DNA from 2 places in the Schnuerera sp. genome. Region 2 is predicted to be linked to the other one. Evidence: riboswitches for the same ligand, from Rfam matches in the RefSeq annotation. Region 2 holds a riboswitch; the other holds the start of a gene.
What was found. A riboswitch is a leader RNA that binds a small molecule or an ion and turns the genes downstream of it on or off. The one in region 2 is predicted to bind S-adenosylmethionine.

Region 1: linked by a shared signal. The riboswitch ahead of metK (methionine adenosyltransferase) and the one ahead of VK998_RS11430 (methionine ABC transporter ATP-binding protein) in region 2 are both predicted to bind S-adenosylmethionine.

The regions. Positions count from the first base shown of each region.
Region 1 is NZ_DATHXO010000452.1:37-3,497, forward strand. It holds partial or broken gene VK998_RS10610 (hypothetical protein) at 1-507, opposite strand, end outside; tRNA gene VK998_RS10615 (tRNA-Pro) at 754-830, opposite strand; gene VK998_RS10620 (COG2426 family protein) at 1,111-1,578, shown strand; SAM riboswitch class I at 1,650-1,753, shown strand; gene metK (methionine adenosyltransferase) at 1,841-3,037, shown strand; partial or broken gene VK998_RS10630 (sigma-70 family RNA polymerase sigma factor) at 3,210-3,461, shown strand, end outside.
Region 2 is NZ_DATHXO010000483.1:685-6,612, forward strand. It holds partial or broken gene ppsA (phosphoenolpyruvate synthase) at 1-1,150, shown strand, start outside; gene VK998_RS11410 (CDIF630_02480 family spore surface protein) at 1,218-1,427, opposite strand; gene VK998_RS11415 (HD domain-containing protein) at 1,525-2,118, shown strand; gene VK998_RS11420 (MetQ/NlpA family ABC transporter substrate-binding protein) at 2,217-3,017, opposite strand; gene VK998_RS11425 (methionine ABC transporter permease) at 3,031-3,672, opposite strand; gene VK998_RS11430 (methionine ABC transporter ATP-binding protein) at 3,673-4,677, opposite strand; SAM riboswitch class I at 4,776-4,880, opposite strand; gene VK998_RS11435 (YkuS family protein) at 4,966-5,229, opposite strand; gene VK998_RS11440 (hypothetical protein) at 5,366-5,575, shown strand; gene VK998_RS11445 (spore coat protein) at 5,589-5,846, shown strand.

The DNA of each region.
Region 1 (3,461 bases), on a different contig from region 2:
AGAGTTTAAGGAAGTAATAGTCATAGTCCTATCAAAAAATGTGATATCTGGATTGTTTTCTGCATCTAGATAAAATGTAGGAAGAGCATAGGCTCTTTCTATAGGAGATGATAACATTTCTCCTTTTTCAATAAAAGTTCCCATGGAATAGGAGAATGAATTGTTTTCAAAAAAGTCTCCATTAATTCCTGCTACAGCTTTTTTCTCCTTTACCATATTACTTACGCTATCTCTTTTGGACAGTCCTTCATTGTTAAATAATCCGCCTATTTCAGCATATTCATCAGTTAAATCAACTCTAACCACATTGATATGCCACCAACCATCAGTAGTGAACTTCTTTATATTCTCATATAAAATCCCAGATCCAAGATACTCTGAATTCTTAGTTTCATAAATTACATAGGGCATATTAACTGCATCAACAGTTAAGGATGGGGCTGTTGAAGTAATAAGGGCAGTTACAATAAGTAATAATATAAATATTTTTTTAATTGAATTCTTCAATAAAATCACCTCTCCTTGATTAAACATATGAGTAAACGTCTTCTTTATTTTTTACAAATTAATACATTACCTTTTGACCCCCAAGGCCCCCCTTTCAACAATAAATTCAAATTTCACTGGTTTGCATAATAACATTATACACTTTAAATATATCAATATGGTTACAATTGTATTACAAAGGGCTAACAAGTATATTTGGGCAATAAAAAAAGAAGGATTGAAATTTCAATCCTTCTTTTAAATATATGGTCGGGGTGAGAGGATTCGAACCCCCGGCCCCATGGTCCCAAACCACGTGCGCTACCAAACTGCGCTACACCCCGCTGACCACTATTATAGTATAAGGGAAATGTATCTTAAATGCAAGAGATAGAAACAGGCCAAAAATAGCATTTATAAGGAATTATTATTAAATATCTAGCAATATCTAATTTATTCTCACTATATTGTAGAATTTTATACAGAACAACATCAATCTGTAATTTATTAAATATAGGAATTTTATATCTATAATAAGAAAGTTGTTGAAGGATTTTCATATAATCCATAGAATATAATATGTAGGTTCATCATCTTTTAACTTTATCAAAAGGAGTCGTGGTTATGTTTGAAGTAATTGAAGAATTAAAAAGGGAAATATTAGTTTTACTAATGGCTGCTATGCCTATATCTGAACTTAGAGGGGCTATTCCTCTTGGAATTTCTTTAGGATTAAGCCCAATTCATAGTACCATTATAAGTATTATAGGTAATATGGCCATCGTTCCAGTTCTATTAAAAACATTAAACCCAGTTATGATATTTATGGAAAAAACTTATTTTTTTTCTAAATTTATTGGATGGGTTAAAAGAAGAACATTAAAAAGGACTAGGGCTACTATAAAAAAATATAGTTTATTAGGATTATTTATTTTAGTAGCTATTCCAATACCCACTACAGGGGCTTGGACTGGATGTATAGCAGCAACTTTGCTTAAACTGGATTATAAAAACGCATTAATTGTAATTCTTTCTGGAGTATTAACAGCTGGATTAATAGTATCTACTATAAGCTATCAAATTTTTGGATAGTAAATGTAAAAGTTTGACTTACACTAATTATTATGTTAAAATATGTATTATAATTAAATAGAAATCTTGATACCTTATCAAGAGTGGTGGAGGGAATGGGCCCGATGAAACCCGGCAACCTGTATTTATGTAAAGGTGCTAAATCCCACAGAATTTGGGTTCTGAAAGATGAGGTTACTTTTAAGCTACCTTTTCCTTTTGGAAGAGGTCTTTTTAGTTTGAAGGAAAAATAGATTTTATATAAATTAAGGAGGTCTTTTTTATGAAAAAATGGTTATTCACTTCTGAATCCGTAACAGAAGGTCATCCAGATAAAGTATGTGATGCTATTTCTGATGCTATTTTAGATGAAATATTAGCTCAGGATCCAGAAGCAAGAGTAGCTTGTGAAACTACAGTAACAACAGGGCTGGTTCTTGTAACAGGAGAAATTACAACGGATTGCTATGTGGATATACCTAAAGTTGTTAGACATACTGTAGAAGAAATAGGATATACTCGTGCCAAATATGGTTTTGATGCAGCTACATGTGGAGTACTCACATCTATAAATGAACAATCTCCAGATATAGCGCAAGGGGTGGATAAAGCATTGGAACATAGGTCTAACGGAGAGGACGAATTAGACCAGATAGGAGCAGGAGACCAGGGTATGATGTTTGGTTATGCTTGTAATGAAACTGAAGAATTAATGCCTTTACCAATTTCTCTAGCCCATAAACTAGCAAAAAGATTAGCAGATATTAGAAAAAACGGGACATTGGAATATTTAAGACCAGATGGAAAAACTCAAGTTACTGTAGAATATCAGGACAATAAACCTATCAGAATAGAAAGTATAGTAGTATCAACCCAGCATAGTTCTGATGTAGATCTGGATATTATAAAAAAAGATATTATGGAAAATGTAATTATGGAAATAGTTCCTCATAATATGCTAGATGGTGATACTAAATACTATGTTAATCCAACAGGAAGATTTGTTGTAGGTGGGCCTATGGGGGACGCAGGTCTTACTGGAAGAAAAATAATCGTAGACACCTATGGTGGCTATGGAAGACATGGAGGAGGAGCATTTTCAGGAAAAGACCCTACAAAGGTAGATCGTTCAGCCAGCTATGCAGCTAGATATGTAGCTAAAAATATTGTAGCAGCAGAATTAGCAGATAAATGTGAAATAGGACTAGCCTATGCCATAGGAGTAGCAAGACCTCTATCCATCTACGTAGAAACCTTTGGAACTGGGAAAATTTCCGATAAAGAAATAGAAAAATTAGTAGAAAAAAATTTCGACCTAAGACCAGCAGCCATCATAAGAAATTTAGACCTTAAAAGACCTATCTATAGGAATTTAGCAGCCTATGGTCATTTTGGTAGAAAGGATTTAGACCTACCATGGGAGAAAACGGATAAAGCAGAAATATTGAAAAAGGAAGGATTAAAATCTAGTCAGCATTAGACTTTTTCATAATCATAAGTATTAATAAGAGTGAAGGAAGAATCGATCCTTTACTCTTATTTTTTTATTGTGAATTGACCTTAGTCTGAAATTTTCATTTTTTTACTTTCAAGCTAATATTAACTTACCTAGGAAATATGGAAGGCGCCTTCCTCTATTTGGAGGAAGAAATATGTATAAAGAAATAGAAAACTTGTTATTATTGAGCAGAAAAGGTGATAAAGAAGCAAAACAAACTTTACTATTAAAACTTAATCCTTTAATAATAAGCTCTATTAGAAGATATTACAATAGAATAGATCAATACGACGATCTAATTCAAGAAGGTTATGAAACCATTCTTATAGCTATTGAAAATTATGATCCAGATAGGGGAGTTAAGTTTTTAGGATATGTTAAATCTATGTTGAAATATTGCTATCTG
Region 2 (5,928 bases):
GGAAGGTGGTAGAACTTGCCATGCTGCCATAGTTTCAAGAGAATTAGGAATTCCATGTATAGTTGGAGCTAAAGGGGCTACTGAAGCATTGAAAGAAGGCATGGAAATAACTGTAGATGCAAAAAGAGGAGTCGTATACAAAGGGGTAGTTCTTCAAGAAGATAAAAAAGAAGAAGATTCAAAAGCATCATCAGGATTAACCATTGATGCAGATTTATTAAATCAATTAGCACCTATTACAGCTACTAAAATATATATGAATCTAGGAGAACCTTCTATAATAGGTAGATATAAGGACCTACCTTTCGATGGAATTGGGCTTATGAGAACTGAATTTATCTTTACAAATTTAGTAGGTGCTCATCCGATGTATTTAGTAAAGACTGGACAAGGACAATTATTAATAGACAAGATGGCAGAAGGGATTACAATGGTAGCCCAAGAAATCTATCCACGGCCAATAGTTGTAAGGCTAAGTGATTTTAGAACCAATGAATTTAGAGGTCTTAAAGGCGGGGATGAGGTAGAGCCGATAGAAGCAAATCCAATGATAGGATGGAGAGGAGTATCGAGATATATATCTCCTGAATATGAAGAAGGTTTTAGACTAGAATGTAGAGCTATGAAAAAAGTTAGAGAAGAATTTGGTTTAGAAAATGTTTGGGCTATGTTACCCTTTGTAAGAACCACTTGGGAATTAAAAAAGGTAAAACAAATAATGGCAGAAGAAGGATTAGTTCAAGACAAAAGTTTTAAAATTTGGATTATGGCAGAAGTGCCATCGGTAGTATTTGAAGCAGAAGAATTTGCTCAATTAGTAGATGGATTTAGCATTGGTAGCAATGACTTAACCCAATTGGTAATGGGAGCGGATAGAGACTCAGGTATATTAAACAATATGGGGTATTTCGATGAAAGAAATGAAGCAGTTAAAAGAGCTATATCCATACTAATAAAAGCAGCCCATAAATATGGTAAGACAATATCAATATGTGGTCAAGGTCCATCTCAATATCCAGAGTTTGCAGAATTTCTAGTTCAAGAAGGGATAGATAGTATAAGTGTTAACCCAGATACTGTAGCTTATACTAGAAGATTAGTTGCAACAGTTGAACAAAGAATGATATTAAATAAAATTAGGAATCTATAATATTTATATAGATTTAACAAAACTAATAGACCCTTTCATAATAAAAAGTAGGAGTATAAATAAACTCCTACTTTTTATTTATATCATCAACCCATTCCTTTGCCTCAATAATAGCATCAAGAGTAGGAATAGCTACATTGGTATTTGCAAATCTTTTTTTCACATTATAAAAAGCATCTGTTGTTGTATTTAAATTTTTTGGTTCTCTATACATTTGGTATCCTATATTTGATTTAATTGTAGCTTTTTCTTTAGAACTTGAATTTTTGTTTTCCATCCAAATCCCTCCCTCTATTTATTATTTACTCAATTGATGAAAATATGTTAAACTAATATGGTAATAATATCTTTAATAAATAGGAGGAGATGATATTTTGACTAGTGAAAGATTACTAAAGGATATAGAGTTTATAGTAGAATTGGATAAGATGAAATCTATACTTAGACAAACTAGCTTAATCGATAATTCAAAAAGAGAAAATGATGCAGAGCATTCGTGGCATATTTCTGTAATGGCAATGGTTTTATCAGAATACTCCAATCAAGATATAGATCTGTGTAAAGTAATAAAAATGCTTTTAGTACATGATTTAGTAGAGATATATGCAGGAGATACTTTTTGTTATGATGTAGAAGGAAACAAAGATAAAATGGAAAGGGAATTAAGGGCGGCAGATAAGATTTTTGGTATGTTAACAGAAGAAAAAGGAAAAAAATTAAGAAAATTATGGGATGAATTTGAAGAAATGAAAACTAAAGAAGCCCTATTTGCAGCTTCTATGGATAGGTTACAACCATTATTTAATAATTATTTCTCTAATGGAGGAACATGGAAAAAATTTGATGTTTCAAAAAATGATATATATAAAAGGATAGCACCTTTAAAGGAAACTTCAGATGAATTATGGGATTTTACTAAAAATATGATAGAAGATGCTTTTGAAAAAGGATATATTACTAGAGAATAGGTTTGTTAATTGACAATAAACTATTATAGTTTATATATAATTTATACTTTAAAAAGGAAATTAATGTACAATAAATGGGCGGTCTATGACCGCCCTAATTAGAATGCAGGTATAACTCCGCCTCCATAATTTTCTTCAATAAAATTTTTGACCTTTTCACTTTGTAGTACTTTCATCAGTTTAATATATTTTTCTTCTTTTTCTTCCCCGGCTCTTATAGCTATTATATTGGCATAAGGAGAATCTTCTTCTTCTAATATTAAAGCATCTTCTGTAGGGACCAAGCTAGCTTCTAAGGCATAATTCCCATTGATAATAGCACTATCCACTTCATTTAATACTCTTGGTAAATAAGCAGCTTCTAAAGCTGTGAATTTTAAATTTTTAGGATTTTCAATAATATCATTTTCTGTAGCTAATATTCCTGCTTCAGGATCTAATTTAATTAATCCATATTTTTCTAACAGGATTAAGGCTCTTCCTCCATTGGTAGGGTCGTTTGGAAAAGCGACTTCACTACCATCTTCTAATTCATTAATTGAGCCATATTTTGTTGAATATAATCCCATTGGTTCTACATGTACTCCACCAATAGAAACTATATCAATGTTTCTTTCTTCTCTAAAATTGTTCATATAAGGTTCATGTTGGAAGAAGTTTGCATCTAATTCTTTTTCATCTAAAGCCAAGTTAGGTTTTACATAATCATCAAATTGAATTATTTCTAATTCAATTCCTTCTTCCTTTAAATCTTCTTCTATGAATTCAATTAATTCCCTATGAGGTCTAGGAGATACTCCTATTTTAATTAAATTATCAGCGCTTTCCTCGTTAGTACATCCCACTAGGGATGAGAAAATCAAAATAATCGTTAAAGTTATCAATGCAATTTTTTTCAATTTTTATTCCCCCTTATTTTTTATTTATATTTGTTGATAATTTATTTCCTAAATACTGTATACCTTGAACCAACAATACTATTACAAAAATTGAAACCCACATAATATCATATTTATATCCATATAATCCATATCTAATTGCTACATTTCCTAATCCTCCACCTCCAATGGCTCCTGCCATGGCTGAATAACCAATTAGATTAATTATGGTCATAGTTATACCTAAGATTAAAGATGGCATAGCTTCAGGAATAAGTACCTTAAAAATAATTTCAGGTATAGTAGCTCCCATAGAAAGGCTTAATTCAATTACTCCTTTATCAACTTCTTTTAAAGAAGATTCAATTACGCGTGCTACAAAAGGCCCAGCTGCTATAGCAAGAGGAACGATTGTTGCAGTAGTTCCAATGGATTGACCTACAATTATTCTTGATATAGGGAACACTATAATCATAAGTATTATAAAAGGTAAGGAACGTAGAATATTTATAATACTATTTAAAATTTTATTTAATACTGGTTTTTCCCATATATTATTTTTTTCAGTAATGACAAGGATAACCCCTAAAGGGAAACCTATAACTAAAGAAAAAAAAGTAGATAAAAAGACCATATATAATGTTTCTAATAAAGATGGAATAATTAATTCAGCCATTTATATCACCTCCACATTTACATTTTCATTATTTAGATAATCCATTGCTTTTTTTATTTCATCTTTTTGTCCAGAAAGCTCAAGGATTAAATGACCCACACTTGTACTTATCAATTCATTAATATTTCCAGATAATATATTTACATCAATATCAAATTTTTTTACCATTTGAGATACTATAGGTTTCTTTGCACTTTTACCTAAAAAGCTCAGTCTAATAAGAGTACCTTCAAATTCAGCGGGTGAGAAATTTTCATCTGGAATATCCGATTTCAAACCACTAATAAAAGCATTTGCAGTGTGAGTTTTAGGATTCTTAAATAATTCTTCTACCTTATTCATTTCTATAATTTCACCTTCTTCTATGATTGCCACTCTATCACAAATATCTTTTACAACCTCCATTTGATGGGTTATCAAGACTATTGTAAGATTGAATTCTTTCCTTATTTTATTAAGGAGATCCAATATAGATTTTGTAGTTTTTGGATCTAAAGCAGAAGTTCCTTCATCGCTTAATAGAATTTTTGGATTGTTAGCCAAAGCTCTTGCGATGGCAACTCTTTGTTTTTGCCCTCCACTTAATTGGGAAGGATAAGCATCTCTCTTATCAGAAAGTTCTACATATTCTAGTAGCGTATTTACTCTAGAATCAATCTCTTTTTTTGAAAGACCTTCTAATTCTAACGGGAAAGAAATATTTTTATATACGTTTTTTTGAAATAATAAATTGAAATGTTGAAAAATCATACCTATATTTTTTCTAGCATTTCTTAATTGTTTTTTATCAAATGATGTAATATCTGATCCTTCAATAAAGATCTTTCCTTCAGAAGGTTCTTCTAATCTATTTATACATCGGATTAATGTAGATTTTCCAGCACCACTTAATCCAATAATTCCAAAAATTTCACCTTTATTAATTTGAAGGTTCACATCTTTTACTGCCCATATTTTATTATTTCCATTGTTAAAACTTTTTGATAGATTTTGTATTTTAATCACTAAATATCCCCCTTTAATATAGCTAATAAAAAAAACCCCTAAATTTTATAGAGGTTAAAAATAATAAAACCTCTTTGCAAGAAAGAGGTTTATTCTCTTTCTTATCTCTCGGTATCAAAGATAATACCGCTGGATTTAGCACCTTGATTATACAGGTTGCTGGGTTTCATTGGGCCAGATCCCTCCACCACTCTTGATAAGAGCTTATTATTTAATTTGTATTTAAAAACTATTCTAATACTATAATCACTATTTGTCAATACCTTTTCAGGTAAAATTTTAATATTTCTATTTATACTTACTTTCTATAATGCTGTGAATTTCTTCTGGAGTATGGCTACTAGCCTCAATAATAGGGACTGGAGGCTTGCTATGAGTAGCTCCACTTGTACCTAAAACGTCTAGTCCAGATACGATAATTGCTTTATACTCATCAGAAGTAATATTCTCCAAATTAGAATTTTTATAAAGAGTATATACATCGTAACCTAAACTTTTTAGATGTTCAATATATGGTGTTAAAGTGTTTTCAACTACTACTTTGTTTTTCATCATCTCACCTCCATTCAAAAATATTATTTCCTCATTTTAAGATAATATTTATGAGTTTTTTTCCATGAATAAATAGAGAAGTTATAAGGCAAAATATTAAATGAAATCAAAACAATTAAATGAAAGGAGTAGTTATATGGCACTAAAAAATCCTATAAATATGGGAAATATAAATCAATTGGAATTACAGAATGTTAGAGAAATTGTAGGTGCACATCAAAATATGGTAACAAAATATGATTTTTACTCTAATCAATGTCAAGATCAACAGCTTAAACAATTGTTTAAGCAATCTGGTCAAGATGCACAAACTACGGTTACAAGTTTTATAAATTCATTGAAGTAGGAGGGGAAAGGGAATGCAAGAAAAGGATATGGTTAATGATGCTATAACTACAACAAAAGCAAGTATTGACAGTTATACTAAAGCTATAACAGAATGTGCTAATCAACAGCTTAGAAGTACATTGCAACAGTTAAGAGATGAAGCAGAACAATTTCAATATCAATTATTTCAAATAGCAGAACAAAAAGGTTATTATGTTCCAGCACCAACTGCTAATTCTAATGATGTCCAACAAGTTAAGTCTGGTCTTACTGGTGGAGGTATGCAGTAAAATTACATTGTCAATCAGAAATATCAGACAGGAGCGCAATCCACTCTCTCCTGTCTGATATAATTTTTTATTGACATTTTGT